3 regions of the Glaciecola siphonariae genome follow, and region 3 is predicted to be linked to each of the others. Evidence: predicted binding sites of a transcription regulator. Region 3 holds the regulator's gene; each other region holds the start of a gene.

Region 1 (5,313 bases), on a different contig from region 3:
ACGCTCATGCAAAAACGATTAGCATTAGTGCAAATCAAGCGATTGATGCACCGGGCCGACTGCATATTATCTTCACTCAAGATAGTGAGCGAGAGCCTCGCTTGTACAGCGCATGGCCCGTGCAAAATGTAGAGCCCTTGTTTTCTCAAGATTTAGATGGGCTAGGGCAAACTCTAACGCTAGACACCAATACCCTTGGTGGTTTTCCGTTCAAGACCATGCAAGATTTACCTGCTGGCATGTGGCGGGTGCAGGCCATTTACGACACTAACACATTGGATTCAGGTATTAACTCGCCAGCAAACGCCTACTCGCTACCTCAGGCTATTGAGATTAAAGCCGGCGTAGCGCCCACGCTTAACTTTGAACTTAACCAAACTGTTGCTGCCGACGCCCTGCCTGAAGATCAAGCTCTACTGAAATTTATAAAGATCAAAAGTGATATTTTAAGCGAATTTTGGGGAAGTGATATGTATCTTCGTGCTGGCGTGCTGCTGCCGGCAACTTACTACGACAAACCCCTAAAAAAATTCCCTGTGTTTTTTGATATCGGCGGATATGGTGCGAGATATACACGCGCCGAACGTTGGTATCAGTCTGAGGAGTTTCAAGAATATTGGCAAGCCGACGATACGCCGCAAATGGTGATTGTCTACCTCGATGGAGAGGCCCCTTTTGGCGACCCTTATCAAATAAATTCGGCCAATAACGGGCCTTATGGTGATGCGACTTGGCAAGAGTTGTTGGGCTACTTAAACCAAAATTTTAATATTGTTGACACGGCCCAGGGGCGTTTTGTAAGCGGATGTTCCACAGGCGGTTGGGTAAGCCTAGCACTACAATTATTTTATCCTGATACCTTTAACGGTGCTTGGTCTTACAGCGCTGACGGAGTCGACTTTAGATACTTCCAGTTAGTTGATATTTACAGCGATGACAATGCCTTTTTCAACGAGCACGGACAAGAGCGGCCTTCCTATCGTGGTAAAGACGGGGAAGTCATATTTTCTATAAAACGCGAAATTGACATGGAAAACCAAATGGGCAGGGGCAATAGCTATGTCACGTCGGGAGGGCAATGGGGCGGATGGAATGCAGTCTACAGCCCAAAACTCGATAGTGGTTTACCGGCTCCTATATGGGACCCTGCAAGCGGAGAGATAAACAAGGATGTGGCCGAAGCTTGGAAACAATATGACCTGCGTTTATACACACAAAAAAATTGGCAAACATTAGGACCTAAGCTTGCCGGAAAACTTCATATTTGGATGGGTGATATGGATAATTTTTACTTAAACAACGCCATGTACCTTTTCGAGGATATGCTTAAAAGCCGCACCGAACCTGCATCTGATGCGGTGTTTGAATATAAGCGCGGCGTGGGGCACTGTGACTTTAATCGCTACGACATGCGCAAAAAAACCATCGCTCAGATGTATGAGAGATTTCAAAAAACGAGATAGAAGCAAAACATGTAAAGAAAAGTTCTTCGCTCCCGTGATTATGTGCGAGCTGCACAGGATTCGAGTTAATTATTCTGATGCTGCGCTAACAGCCATCGATAATCATCTGGGCTGTTGATGTTTTTCAAGACTTGCTCATCACCCGGCAGAGCATGGGCATTTACATGCTCGATGAGACGATAGAGAGAAAGTTGCGCTTTAGTGCTTTTATCGGATTGATAGGCGTGTATCCGCTCCTTAATATATGATTGATAATGAGTTGAGGCATGCAAGAAAAGCGGCAATGGCGCATCGTTAAAATAGGTGCTCACATTGTTGTGTAAGCCATGTTCAAGCATAGGTAGCAAAATGCCTTTGCTCAGTAATGGCATATCTACCGGCAAAACCAAAAGCGAATGCTTGCAAAACTCGCTGGCGGCATATATCCCGCCTAAAGGACCACACGCTGAAACCACATCGGGTATAGCCTTGGCGTGAGTATTACTGCTTAACAATATATCTTGAGGCGCTAGAGAGCTGGCTAGCTCTCTAGCATGTTCTAAAAAGCTACTGCCCTGAAACAAGAGCTCACTTTTTGTTTGTTTCATTCGGCGCGACTGTCCGCCAGCAAGTATCAAGACTGAAAAGGATGTAGCTTCAGATGCGTCACTCATGGCTCAATTTTTCCAATTTAAACTTGCGGCAATGTACCATCAAACTGCGCAGCGATGAAATAAGTCTTGGCTGCAAAATCGATTCGAGGGTTTGCACATCGACATATCCGGCCCTTGACTCACGAATAAGCGATAAGCAGGTGCGCACTTAAGGCGCAAACTTGCTCTGTGTTGGTGCAAATCGGCATGTTTTCGCGCTGCTTAATCCGAGTGTACCTTTGTTTTTAATGGTTTTTTTTTGCTGGCACATTATTTGGATAAGAGCGTAGCAAGAGACATTCATATACTTGTATATTCAATTTCAACATATTTGCTTTTTGATTCACAGATGAACAAAAGGCCTGGCAAAGATGCCCACAGCGATTTCGGTCGCTGTGGGTTTTTTTTTGCCTTTACCGCCCTACACACTTACGAGGCTGACATGAATAATGCGCTTATTAGCAACGATATATTAGTCATTGGCAATGGCATGGTTGGACATCATTTTGTTGAACAACTACGGCAGCAAAACACGGCACTCAGCATTCGAGTGCTGTCGGGTGAGCCTCGTTTGGCCTACGATAGAGTTCACTTGTCAGAGTACTTTCAAGGAAAAAGCGCTGACGAACTTGCGCTTACAACAGAGGCTCATTATGAATCACTTAACATTCAATTCAGCACTGAGGCTTGGGTAGAGACCATCGATAGAAAACAAAAATGCGTGCGTTGTACAGACGGACGCGAATACCACTATCAAAAGCTTATTTTAGCGACAGGCTCTTATCCTTTTGTACCGCCTATCCCTGGCAACGACCAAGCGCACTGCTTGGTTTATCGCACTATAGAGGATCTCGAAGCAATCGAAGCCTCAGCAAAAGTCAGTCGCATAGGCGTGGTAGTTGGTGGCGGCCTATTAGGGCTTGAAGCGGCCAATGCGCTTAAAGAAGCTGGCTTACAAACCCACGTAGTAGAATTTGCCCCGCAGTTAATGGCCGTGCAATTAGATAGTGCGGGCGGGGATGTACTTAAAGATAAGATACAAGCACTCGGCGTGACGGTACACACGCAAAAAGCAACGCAAAAGATTGTGAAGGGCACACAAGCGCGGTATCGCATGGAATTTGCGGACGGCACGCACTTAGATACCGACATGATTTTGTTTTCAGCCGGTATTCGACCTTCCGATGCTTTGGCTCGCGCTTACGATATAGAGATTGGTGAGCGCGGCGGCATAGTGATTGATGATCACTGCTTAAGTTCAGACAAGAATATATACGCAATTGGTGAGTGCGCGCTCTGGCAAAATCGAATATTTGGCTTAGTTGCCCCCGGCTACGCCATGGCAAGGACCGTTGTCGCACATATTTTGGGTCATAATGAGCGCTTCAAGGGCGCTGATATGAGTACTAAATTAAAACTCATGGGTGTGGAGGTTGGCTCCATTGGCGATGCTCATGCAAGTACCAGCGGCGCTCAGGTATATACCTACGAAAATCAGCCTAAAGGCATTTACAAAAAAATGGTGGTTGAGCCTAATCAAAATAAATTGATTGGTGCAGTCTTAGTCGGCGACACCTCCGATTACGATACGCTTTTACAATACACTCTCAACGCCATTGATTTACCCGAATTTCCTGAAAGTTTAATTTTACCTAACAATGGCGATAATTCCGTGCAACTAGCAGGGGACGCCTTACCCGACAACGCCAGTATTTGCTCCTGCCATAACGTGAGTAAGGGCGATATTATTAGCGCGATTGACACCGGTCAATCAAGCTTGTCTGAGGTTAAGTCCTGCACCAAAGCAAGCACGGGTTGTGGCGGCTGTGCCGCCCTGTTGAAAAACGTTGTCGACCTTGAGCTTGAAAAACGCGGTGTTGAAATTAACAACCACATATGTGAACACTTCGCCTACTCTCGACAAGAGTTATTTCATATGGCACAAGTTGAGGGCATTCAGGATTTCGACACGCTGCTTGAGAAGCATGGCACTGGCTTGGGTTGTGATGTGTGCAAACCTGCAGCAGCTTCTATCTTTGCATCGCTTTACAACGCGTTTATTCTTAAAAATGAACATATTGGCTTACAGGATACTAACGATACTTTTTTGGGCAATATGCAAAAAGACGGCACGTACTCCGTCGTACCAAGAGTGCCTGCTGGCGAAATTACCCCTCAACAGCTCATACTCATTGGTGAAGTTGCCAGAGACTACAAACTGTACACCAAAATCACAGGTGGGCAGCGCATCGATTTATTTGGCGCAAATGTGCAGGACTTGCCCGATATTTGGCAGCGCCTGCTTGATGGAGGCTTTGAAACTGGCCACGCCTATGCCAAATCTTTACGCACAGTCAAATCTTGTGTCGGCAGTACATGGTGTCGCTACGGCGTGCAAGACTCTGTCAGCGCTGCCATTAACATTGAACATCGTTATAAAGGGCTGCGTTCACCTCACAAGCTCAAAATGGCGGTGTCTGGCTGCACCAGAGAATGCGCCGAAGCGCAAAGCAAAGATGTGGGAGTCATTGCCACCGAGAAGGGCTGGAATTTATATGTGTGCGGTAATGGAGGGATGAAGCCTCGCCATGCCGACTTATTTGCCACCGATTTAGACTATGACACGCTAATTCGCTATATCGATCGTTTTTTAGCGTTTTATATCAAAACCGCTGATCGCCTCCAGCGTACCTCTGTGTGGATGGAGAATATGGACGGAGGCCTAGCGTATTTGCAAGACGTCATCATTAACGACTCGCTTGGCATCAATGCATCATTGGAAGCTCATATGCAAAGCATCGTGCAGAGCTATCAATGCGAATGGCGCAGTGTCGTGGAGTCAACACAGGCACGCAAGCGCTTTAGACAATTTGTGAATAGTGACGCCGGCGACAATAACCAACTGTTTGTTGAAGAGCGGGGCCAGCTTCGTCCTGCAACAGCGCAAGAAAAAGCGCAAAACATTTCCATCGTCGAAAGCTTATAGGAGAGGCTTATGCAAAGCACCATGACTAGCGCAGTAAACAAACAGGCGTCGCAGTGGCATAAGGTGTGTCACCTCAGCGAGCTCGTCATTAACTCGGGTGTCTGCGCGTTAGTGCAAGGCCAACAAATTGCTCTGTTTGCACTTAAAACAGCAAAGACTGAGGCCCCAAGCGTCTACGCGTTAAGCAATTTTGACCCTATTGGCTTAGCGAACGTGATGTCTCGTGGCATTA
Region 2 (5,313 bases), on a different contig from region 3:
TGATCAAATTCATTTAGCGCTAACCACTCTTTGGCGTCTTTTACCGAATCGGAAATAGAAACATGATGGCCAAGATGCTCAATGATCCGGCTCATGACTTGGGTAAATTCTTGGTCGTCATCAATTAATAGAATCGATTTCACGCAATATCCTTATTATTGTTTAACGTTATTATTGGACACATCGCACTGTCGTCGCGCAGCAATTTATGCTGCTCTTTTATTGGCCGCTTGAAGTTTGCCGCTTGCAGCTCTGACTGACCCGGAAGGCCCTGATTAGCTCCAAAAAGCCTCAAAAAGTAAAGCCGCGACAGTCATACCGACTAAATATGTAGATAAGTATACGTTAATAAAGCAATAAGGGTTAATTTGCATTTGGCCATGTTTATGTCGCATGTTTGTATTGAACGTGGATTAAACTGATGTTGTGTAAGATGTAAAAAGCGCAGCCAATGCCGCGCTTTTAACTTCTTGCTAACAATATAAACGTGCTGCTCTCAAGGTATGTGTTTCAAACAAATGAACACAGCACCTAAGCAGATTTAACGCTTATACGTTTTGAGTTCGCTCATGTCTTTAACCACCACATTTTCGCTGCCGCTTAGGCTCTGATAGGCCGAGGCAATCTGAGTGTGAGTCTCTTTGTCTTTTTCTGTGGTATACAGCACTGTAATACCCAGTTCCGCATCACTGCTTTGAGAAGCAGTGTCATTTTTGCTGCTATTAGCAGTATCACTTTCACTTGCGTGATACCTGACGAGCACCGGCTCTGCTATCCCCTCAATGTGCAGCTCCATGCGTGCTGAGGGCTCTGCAACATCAAACATTTTTTCAGTGTTTTTGTTTTTGAGTAATACACGGTCAGGCGTTTCGGGGCTAACTTGTGCCTGCGCACTTGAAGCGAACAGGGCCAAAAGCGCCGCAACTGAAATCATCTTGCTAGCCGCTACCGTAAATGCTCCAATTTTCTTAACCAGTTTTACCGATTCAGATTTATCGCTAATCATCGTTCTATCTCCTGTATATAATTGCCTAAAAATTAATGCTTAAAATAATCTGCAAAGCCTAAGCGCTGCGCTCATTAAGAGTTTGCGACCTTACTCAGGACTTACTCAGCGCCGGATTGTTGAGATTGTTTCTCGCTTAACATAGCGTTTAGCTTTTCGCCGCCTTTAATTCCAAAATCGAGTGTTCTGATGGGGAAAGGAATTAATATGTCGTTTTCAGCAAGCGTTTTGTGGACAATACTCACGCCACGATGTCTGGCCTGCATAAAGCTTGGCTCTCCTGGATAGTCAATCCAAAACCACACCAGCAAGTTTACACTGCTGTCGCCAAAGCCCTCTGCAAACACGTTTATTTCGTCTTTTTTAATAATCCAATCTTCTTTTTTTAGGGCATCGCATATCACATCAACCGCGTGCTCAATGTCATCGGCGTACGAAATGCCCACCGGAATTTCAATTCGTCGATACCCTTCATGGCTGTAGTTAGTAACAATATTGCGAAATAAAATTTTATTCGGAATGATTTCTAGCTGGCCAAAGAAGGTTTCAACTAAGGTATTTCGCAAATTGATTGCTTTTACCGTACCAAAAACGCCGTCGGCTTCTATCACATCGCCAATTTGGAAGGGTTTACGAATACCCATGGCGATACCGGCGATTAGGTTTTCGGTCATATCTTGGAAGGCAAATCCGATTGCCAAACCCACAATACCTGCCCCAGCAAGTAAGGATGTGACTGTCCCTGTGAGTCCAAGAAACTCAAGCGCGATGAAGATACCCGCAGTAAATACGATCACTTTGAATATGGCCGCGAGTAAATCAGCAATCTGCTTAGATTCGAACATTCGATGCAGCATAGTCGACATCAATCGACCTGCAATCCGTGCAAGAATGGCAAAAACAATCGCAATAACAAGGGCAACCACCATGTTAGGCAAGTGTTTAATTCCCATCTCAAGCCATGAATTTACTTTGTCGTAAATTAAGGTCCAAAAATTATTGAGTGCATCCAATTCCAAAATCGTATCCTCTTACTGCGCTTGATACTGCTAAGCGTTGTTTTCCAAAAATCTGAAATATATTTAAAAACTAAAAAACGAAGTATTAAAAGCGTAATGCCAGAATGTCTAAGCCTCGGCCTGCCATCTTTCAATTATTGGCTACAGTAGGCCATACTGCTCATGCAGAAGGTTTGACATAAAAAAGCCCCCGTTAGGAGGCCAGATTTAAGCTAACGCTTAACAGTCTTTATCTTTTGCGTCGGCGTTTTCTTTCACGTCTTCACATGCGTCTTCAATTGCATTACCTGCATCTGTGACGATTTCGTCAATCTTCTCGCCCGCTTCCTCTGCATCATTGTCTGCACATGCAGCCAACGAAAGTGCGAAAAATGCGGCAAGTGAAAATGTACCTAGTTTTTTAATAACATTTGTCATGGTTTCTTCCTTAAATGTGTTTAGCAATTTTTATTGCTACTGATGTAGTTTTGATCTTCTAATGTGCTTTGATTAGAGGCCCTTACTGCTTTCTGAAAAGGTAAAGGCCTCCGATGTCGATGTAACCAACCAATTAACAATGCAACTAGGCCTTCGGTGATTTACCTCTTAGCGCATTAGCCACTAGCGAAAGTACCAGTAGTACTAAAAACACAAAGAATAAAATCTGAGCGATACCTGATGCTGCTCCTGCAATACCGCCAAAACCAAATACTGCCGCTATAATTGCGATGATAAAAAATGTAATTGCCCAACCTAACATAAGTTTCTCCTTATTGAGTTTTTCATACGTTCGGTAGAATGGATGCGAAATACATTCCAATTAATAAGCCATTGAATTTATTGGAGAATGATAAATACGCAGCGTTTTTTGCTGCGTATTAGAGAAGGAATTACTCAGTGATAGGGAAGAAATTACCTGATTTAGGCCTGCTCGGCCTTGCTGCCGCCTAAACAATTTGGTGAAGCCGGCACAGCGCCATGCTTTTCTTGCCATTCGCTTGGTGTGTAAGTGTGAAGTGCTAGTGCATGCACCGGGCCTGCTAGCTGTTCCGACAACAATGAATTGATCATGCGATGGCGCGCTATCAAACGCTTGGTCTCAAACGCTTGCGAGACCACAGTCACTTTAAAATGTGTCTCTGAGTTTTCAGGTACTGAATGCATGTGGCTTTCATTTTCAACGTTTAACCATTGTATGGGCAAAGCATCCTGTAGTGTTGATTCGATTTGTTTCTGTACCTTCATTTTTAATCCTCTATGCTGTTGGTGAGGTGTTGTGTAGCTCTGTTCTGCCTTGCGTTCTTTGCTCTGCACCGCTCTGCTCAGCGTTGCCTTGGCTAAGTATCACGCATCAATCTGAATCGCTTTAGTTTGACGAGCCGTGAACATAGCGAAAGGTAAAATTAACGCGTTCAGTATCTACTCGCTTTGTTTTGCTAATGCCATGATGCCAAAACGTTTGCGTGCTGCCGCGCATTATGAGCAAAGAACCGTGATGTAAAACCACCCGCCGTTTTTCACCCGTTGATAAGTGTTTAAAATCAAAATTTCGACTCGCCCCTAAACTTACCGAGGCTATTACCGGCTGCTCGCCAAGTTCTGGCTCATTGTCAGCATGCATGCCCATGCTGTCTTGACCGTGCCGATATAAATTCGCCAACACCGAGTTAAATGGCGTGTCGCAGGTTTGCTCACAATAACGCTTGAGCTCAAGCAATTTTTTTTCCCAAGCTAGCGGCACCATTTTTATACCCGAGTAAGCATAGCTAGCATCTGCATCGCCATACCAAGCTTGCAGACGCGGTACTGGCACCGATTTACCGAACATGCGAATGTTAGGTTGAGACCACGCCAAGCGCTCAATAAAATGCTTGAGCAATTTGTCAGCGGTTTCTGCCTTTAGCCAACTTTGCAATAGCCACACATCTGCGTCTTGCATATTTAAGTTAACCCACTGCGGCCCTAGCAAGCTTTTTTGTTCCTGTTGCAAACAAAACCTTTTGGTCGATGTTACAATAGGCACATTGTACCACTGACAAAGTCATCCCTTGAACACCAATACCGAGTTTTCTATTTGTGGGCGTCAACTTCGCTTGCTGCGTTTTCCAGAACAAGGCGCACACTCATCGCTGCAGGCTTGGGATGCGGCCGATGAATTGTTGTTAAACCATTTATCAGAGCAAAACTTAATAGCCAGCAAAGGCATTGCGATTATTAACGATGATTTTGGCGCGCTTTACTGTGCGCTAGCTGATGCCTCTCCCTTGGTTTTCTCCGACTCATTTATGGCGCATACCGCCATAAAGCAAAATGCAAAGCGCAATGAACTATCCGCCCCATGGCTTTATTCGCCTTTAGCGCTGGAGCAAGCGCAGTTTACCCGTGAAGCACTACTTGATCCCTCCGCAGGTAGTCATGAACAGGCAACAAGCCCATTAAGCCTCGTCTTGATTAAAATTCCGCGCACCTTGGCGCTGCTAGAGCAGCAACTTATTGCGCTTAGGCAGCATATCACGCCGAATACCCAAATTATTGCAGCGGCAAAAGTTAAAAGCGTCACATCTAATGTACTGAAGATGTTTGAGCGCTACATCGGGCCTACTAAAACCTCTTTAGCGGTAAAAAAAGCCCGATTAATATTTGCCCAAGCGCTCAACAGCGACGACAACGCTAACCCTCTGAATGATATTAAAAGCCCTTTCCCGAGCGTTGTCACCGACCCGGCAATAGAGTTTTCGCTTTACAATCATGCTAACGTGTTCTGCCGAGACCAGCTCGACATAGGCGCGCGGTTAATGCTGTCACATTTACCGAGCCATTTCAGCGGAAGCTGCATTGACTTAGGCTGTGGTAACGGCGTGCTGGGTATTGCTATGATGAAGCAAAACCCTGATGCATCAATGGTATTTGTTGATGAATCTTTTATGGCAATAGCTTCGGCGAAATTAAGTGTTGAGCATGCATTTAAAGGCAGCGATAAATCAAAAAATATAGGCTTTGAGGTAAGTCACTGCTTACACTCATTATTACAGCGCTCTGCTGAACCGGTTGACATGGTGCTCTGCAACCCACCCTTTCATCAACAAAACGTGATCACCGATGAAATTGCTTGGCAAATGTTTTTAGACGCAAAACGTATGCTTAAACCAGGCGGCGAACTGCGCATCGTTGCTAATCGTCACTTAGACTACCCAAATAAGCTCAAACGCCTGTTTGGGGCTTGCAAGCTAGTGGCGAATAACCGAAAATTTGTGGTCTTGAGTGCAATTAAGCAGCGCTGATTAACTCATGCGAATACGGCTGCAGGGC
Region 3 (5,313 bases):
AACAGCAGTCTGAGCAAATTTGCCACAAAGACGCTTCTGCTGCATGTGAACCAAGAAGCATGTTCGTTAGGCTTAGCGCCAACCACAAGCACAACAGCCACTCTCGTACTCGGAGATGCACTGGCCATAGCGCTGCTCGAAGCCAAAGGCTTTACCGCTGAAGATTTTGCGTTTTCACACCCAGGCGGCGCATTAGGTAAACGCTTACTACTTACCGTGAATGACATAATGGTTACTGGCTCTGAAATACCGCTTGTTAACAGTGACGCGAGCTTGAGTGAAACCTTACTAGAAATGTCATCGAAGGGAATGGGATTTGCCGCGATTGTTGAACAAAACAAGGTAATCGGTATCTATACAGACGGGGATTTGCGGCGCACACTAGATAAGCAAATTAATGTTCATACCACGGGCGTGGTTGACGTAATGACCGCAAACGGCGTAACCCTATCTGCTGATGATTTAGCCGTAAATGCGCTTAATTTAATGCAGGAAAAACGCATCACCGCCTTAGTTGTGGTGGATGACGATATGCACGCTGTGGGTGCGCTGAATATGCACATGTTATTAAAAGCTGGAGTCGTGTAGATGGAAAACATTGAAACACTATATGGCCATGTGCCCGCATCTTTGTTCGATGCCTGCAAGTCAATAAGGCTTTTGGTCCTCGATGTTGATGGCGTACTCTCAGACGGATTTATATATCTCGGCAATCATGGTGAAGAGCTAAAAGCGTTTAACAGTAAAGACGGTTATGGCGTGAAAGCACTCGCGCAGTGCGGTGTAGATATAGCAGTTATTACCGGCAGAAGCTCTGATATTGTGCATAAGCGTATGCAAGCGTTGAACGCAAAATTTATTATTCAGGGCGAAGAAAACAAGTACGATGCACTCAAACAGCTAATGAATGAGCATGGACTTAGCACAGAGCAAGTAGCGAGTATCGGCGATGACATGCCTGACTTAGGTTTGTTTGAACTAAGCGCGATTAAAGTTGCTGTCAGCGATGCTCATCCCTTCGTAAAACGTCAGGCGAATCATATTACTCAGCTAAAAGGTGGCCGAGGTGCGGTCAGAGAATTCTGTGACTTGGTCCTGCAAGCAAAAGGCTTACTCAACATCTCGCATGGAGCAAGCATGTGAATCGCATTGGATACAGCATTGCCTTTATATTTACCGCAGTATTTTTACTTTACCTGCCTATTTTGTTTGAAGAGGAAAAAGCGCTTGAATCCATGGAAGATGATTCTCCCTTGGTGCCAAACTATAGAGCTATCAACCTCAACAGCAAGCTATACGACATTGAAGGGAAATTGAGTCATCAGGTCGCGGCGACCAAAATGGAGCACTATGACGAACTTGGATTTGCGGTTTTTGATAATCCAGTCTACACCCTGTATTTAGACAATGGCGACCCCTGGCGCGTGACTGCCGATGAAGGCACTCTTTACAGCAACAATCGTATCCAGCTCGAGAAAAACGTACGCATTGTTAATCTACAAACCGATGAGTTTATTAAAGAAATAAGCACGGAATTTATTGAGATTAATTTAGAAAATAAAACCCTGTCGTCTGACCAAGTAGTTAATATAAGTGGTGTTGATTACCAAGTGAGAAGCATTGGTTTATTTGGCAACCTTGCAACGCAACAATATGAGTTATCAGAACATGTACAGACCCAGTTTAATCCAAAGCCTTAGCATATTACTGCTTGTGCTTGCATCAGAGTCAGCCCACTCTTTTCAAACAGAGTCTAACGCCGAAGCGATAGAATCAAACGTTTCAACAGACTTTAGTATGCCGGTTACACTCGACTCGAAAAGTCAGGCCATCGACGGACGCGCTAAAACCTCAATATTTACTGAAAATGTAATCATTCGCCAAGGCAGTCTAGAACTCCTTGCCGACAAGGTAGAGGTCAATGCAGCCGACGGCACCGGTAAAGAAATTATTATCGCAACGGGCAGCCCGGCAAGCTATAAGCAGCGCAAAGAAGACGGCACATGGGTGGAAGCAAGAGCCACTGAAATAATTTATGAGGTGGAGCCTCGCACCATCGCACTCAAAGGCGAAGCGCTGATTATGCAAAATGAAATGCGAGTGACGGGCGATATGATTGTATTTGATATGACCCGAGAACAAGTCTTAGCAACAAGTAACGATGACAGCGCAGAAAGTGTGCGCACTGTGATTAGCCCCGGCGCATTCTCGGCAGATGATACGCAAACCAAGCCCGAAAACGACGAGGTGCAGCAGTGAGTAAGCTACAAGCAAGACATCTCGCGAAGTCGTATAAATCAAGGCAAGTTGTACGTGATGTCAGCATTGAAGTATCGACCGGTCAGATTGTAGGCCTCTTGGGACCTAACGGCGCAGGAAAAACAACCACATTTTATATGATCGTGGGTTTAGTGCCGCTAGATAAAGGCGAAATTCACATTGACCAAAAAGACATTACGTTCCAGCCTATGCATGAGCGTGCGCGTGAGGGTATAGGCTATCTGCCTCAAGAGGCCTCGATTTTTCGTAAACTTACCGTATACGAAAACTTGATTGCCATTTTGCAAACGCGTAAAGAACTCAGCCGGTCGCAACAAGAGCAAAAAGCCGACGAACTGCTTGACGATTTTAACATCAACCACATCCGAAATAATTTGGGTATGAGTTTATCGGGCGGTGAGCGCCGCAGAGTAGAGATTGCGAGGGCTTTGGCCGCCAATCCAAAATTTATTTTACTCGACGAACCCTTCGCAGGTGTTGACCCAATTTCTGTTAATGATATAAAGAAGATCATATATCAGCTCAAAGAACGCGATATAGGCGTATTAATCACTGATCACAACGTAAAAGAAACGTTAGACGTGTGCGAGTTAGCTTATATTGTCAGCCACGGCGAATTAATCGCCTCTGGCACAGCAGATGAAATTTTAGCCAATCAGACTGTACGCGATGTATATTTGGGCGAACAGTTTGCACTCTAGTCTGCGTTAACGCGTATAAAGGGCTTAAACGTAAGCAAAGGAAGTAAATGAAACCTTCGTTACAACTGAAATTCAGTCAACAGCTAACGATGACCCCGCAGCTTCAGCAGGCCATCAAATTGCTGCAGCTATCTACGCTGGATTTACAACAAGAGATTCAAGAAGCATTAGAGTCTAATCCTTTGCTGGAGCTTACCGAACAAGATTTTAACGACGCAGATTCAGGTGACAAAAACGATTCCAGCGAAAAAAACAATGCTGACGGCGCCTCTAATTCTGCCGAGAGTGACTCTGACTTATCTGGCAGTGACGGCATCGATAGTCACGATGCATTAGAAAAAGGCGATTTACCCGACGATCTCCCCCTAGACAGCTCTTGGGAAGAATATTTGGGGTCAAGCTCAGCGCCTGTGAAAATGGTAGGTAGCAATCCCGATGATGATTTTGTCTTTCAAGGGGAAACCTCTGAATCAATACAAGACCATTTAATCTGGCAAATGGAGCTGACGCATTTTTCCGAAACTGACCGCTCCATTGCCATCGCCATTATTGACTCGATAGATGAGTCGGGCTATTTAACCACCAGCAGTGAAGATATCTTAGATAGTTTAGATGACGAAGAAATTGAGCTCGATGAGGTTGAATGCGTTCTCAAGCGCATTCAAATGTTTGACCCTGTGGGAGCAGGCGCGCGCTCTGTGCAAGAGTGCTTACTTATTCAATTAAAGCAGTTTGACGAAAGCACGCCTTGGCTAGATGAAGCTAAGGAGCTCATCAAACAGCACGCGGATTTATTAGGCAGCAAAGACTATCGCACCTTAATGCGCAAAACCAAGCTGAAGGAAGATCAGCTGCGCGAAGTAATGCGCCTACTCAAAACGCTCAATCCGCGCCCCGGCACCGCTATTTCCAGCCGCGAGCCTGAATATGTCATTCCTGACGTAAACGTATACAAGAAAAACGGCGTGTGGACGGTAGAGCTAAACAATGACGCTCTTCCGGCGCTATCGGTAAATGAAACCTATGCGAGTTTTGGAAAAACCTCTAAAAATCCGAACGATTCACAATTTATAAAGTCACATTTACAAGAGGCAAAGTGGTTTATAAAGAGCTTGGAGAGTCGCAACGAGACCTTGCTTAAAGTGTCTCACTGTATTGTGTCAAAGCAACGTGAATTCTTTGAAAAAGGGCCAGAGAAAATGACCCCGATGGTGTTAAATGACGTGGCGGAAATGGTTGATATGCATGAGTCGACTATTTCTAGGGTGACCACGCAAAAGTATATGCACACGCCTCGTGGGATTTTTGAATTAAAGTATTTCTTCTCTAGCCATGTAGCGACAGAATCTGGTGAAAACTGTTCGTCGACTGCAATCCGCGCGCTGATCAAAAAGCTCGTGGCTGTAGAGCCGGCAAACAAACCGCTAAGCGATAGCAAAATTGCGCAAATGCTTGCCGAGCAAGGTATTCAGGTTGCTCGGCGAACAATTGCAAAATATCGGGAATCGTTACACATTCCTCCATCTAATCAACGAAAGAGTCTAATTTAGACGCAACAAGAGGACCTAGCATTATGCAAATAAACCTTACCGGTCATCATGTAGAAATCACCGATTCATTGCGCACTTATGTGGATACCAAATTTGAAAAACTCGAAAGGCATTTTGATCACATAAACAATGTGCATGTAATTTTAAACGTAGAAAAGTTGAGCCAAAAAGCAGAAGCGACGCTACATTTAAACGGTGGCGAAGTGTTTGCAAACGCCGAACATACCGACATGTACGCTGCCATAGACTCTCTGATAGATAAGCTTGACCGACAGGTTATCAAGCACAAAGAAAAGCTTAGACGGCACTAGTTGATACCCTTATATGATCATTTCTGACATCATTTCACTCGACCGGACTCAATGTTCGGTTGAGTGTCATAGCAAAAAACGCATTTTTGAAGTTATTAGCGAAATTGCTATTAAGCAGCACCCTCAATTAGATCAAAATGAAGTTCTGACCAGCTTGCTCAATCGCGAAAAAATGGGCAGTACAGGTATTGGCAATGGTATTGCAATCCCCCACGGACGTATGAACGGGATCAGTCAAATAATGGCAATCATTGTGACAAGTGACGAGCCGATAGAGTTTGACGCCATCGACAATAAACCGGTCGATATCTTTTTTGCAATTCTAGTTCCCAATGACGAAGCCGAAACGCATTTGAAAGCATTGTCGGGCATTGCTCGGAAACTAAGCGACAAAGACATTGTAAAAGCGATAAGAAAAGCCGAAAATAAAAATGAAATCGTCGCTGCACTAGCATAAGCGACCCCCTCAAA

What was found. The regulator sigma-54, encoded in region 3, starts transcription at its own class of promoters, with help from an activator protein. The targets are predictions, from matches to a motif close to GTTGGCACGNNNNTNGNNT.
Region 1: the regulator sigma-54 is predicted to act here: its motif matches at 2,357-2,375, upstream of nirB (nitrite reductase large subunit NirB).
Region 2: the regulator sigma-54 is predicted to act here: its motif matches at 2,807-2,825, upstream of ACFO4O_RS09835 (DUF1328 family protein).

The regions. Positions count from the first base shown of each region.
Region 1 covers NZ_JBHSGU010000002.1:1,517,657-1,522,969, reverse strand. Annotated here, with positions in the region: gene ACFO4O_RS08115 (alpha/beta hydrolase-fold protein) at 1-1,463, shown strand, start outside; gene mobA (molybdenum cofactor guanylyltransferase) at 1,529-2,116, opposite strand; gene nirB (nitrite reductase large subunit NirB) at 2,538-5,081, shown strand; gene nirD (nitrite reductase small subunit NirD) at 5,091-5,313, shown strand, end outside.
Region 2 covers NZ_JBHSGU010000002.1:1,930,260-1,935,572, forward strand. Annotated here, with positions in the region: gene ACFO4O_RS09815 (sigma-54-dependent transcriptional regulator) at 1-143, opposite strand, end outside; gene ACFO4O_RS09820 (hypothetical protein) at 542-1,006, opposite strand; gene ACFO4O_RS09825 (mechanosensitive ion channel family protein) at 1,108-2,025, opposite strand; gene ACFO4O_RS09830 (hypothetical protein) at 2,245-2,442, opposite strand; gene ACFO4O_RS09835 (DUF1328 family protein) at 2,588-2,764, opposite strand; gene ACFO4O_RS09840 (BolA family protein) at 2,926-3,249, opposite strand; gene ACFO4O_RS09845 (alpha-ketoglutarate-dependent dioxygenase AlkB family protein) at 3,371-3,994, opposite strand; gene ACFO4O_RS09850 (methyltransferase) at 4,053-5,285, shown strand.
Region 3 covers NZ_JBHSGU010000029.1:258,763-264,075, forward strand. Annotated here, with positions in the region: gene ACFO4O_RS17890 (KpsF/GutQ family sugar-phosphate isomerase) at 1-588, shown strand, start outside; gene kdsC (3-deoxy-manno-octulosonate-8-phosphatase KdsC) at 589-1,143, shown strand; gene lptC (LPS export ABC transporter periplasmic protein LptC) at 1,140-1,700, shown strand; gene lptA (lipopolysaccharide transport periplasmic protein LptA) at 1,669-2,259, shown strand; gene lptB (LPS export ABC transporter ATP-binding protein) at 2,256-2,981, shown strand; gene ACFO4O_RS17915 (RNA polymerase factor sigma-54) at 3,029-4,531, shown strand; gene hpf (ribosome hibernation promoting factor) at 4,555-4,842, shown strand; gene ptsN (PTS IIA-like nitrogen regulatory protein PtsN) at 4,856-5,299, shown strand.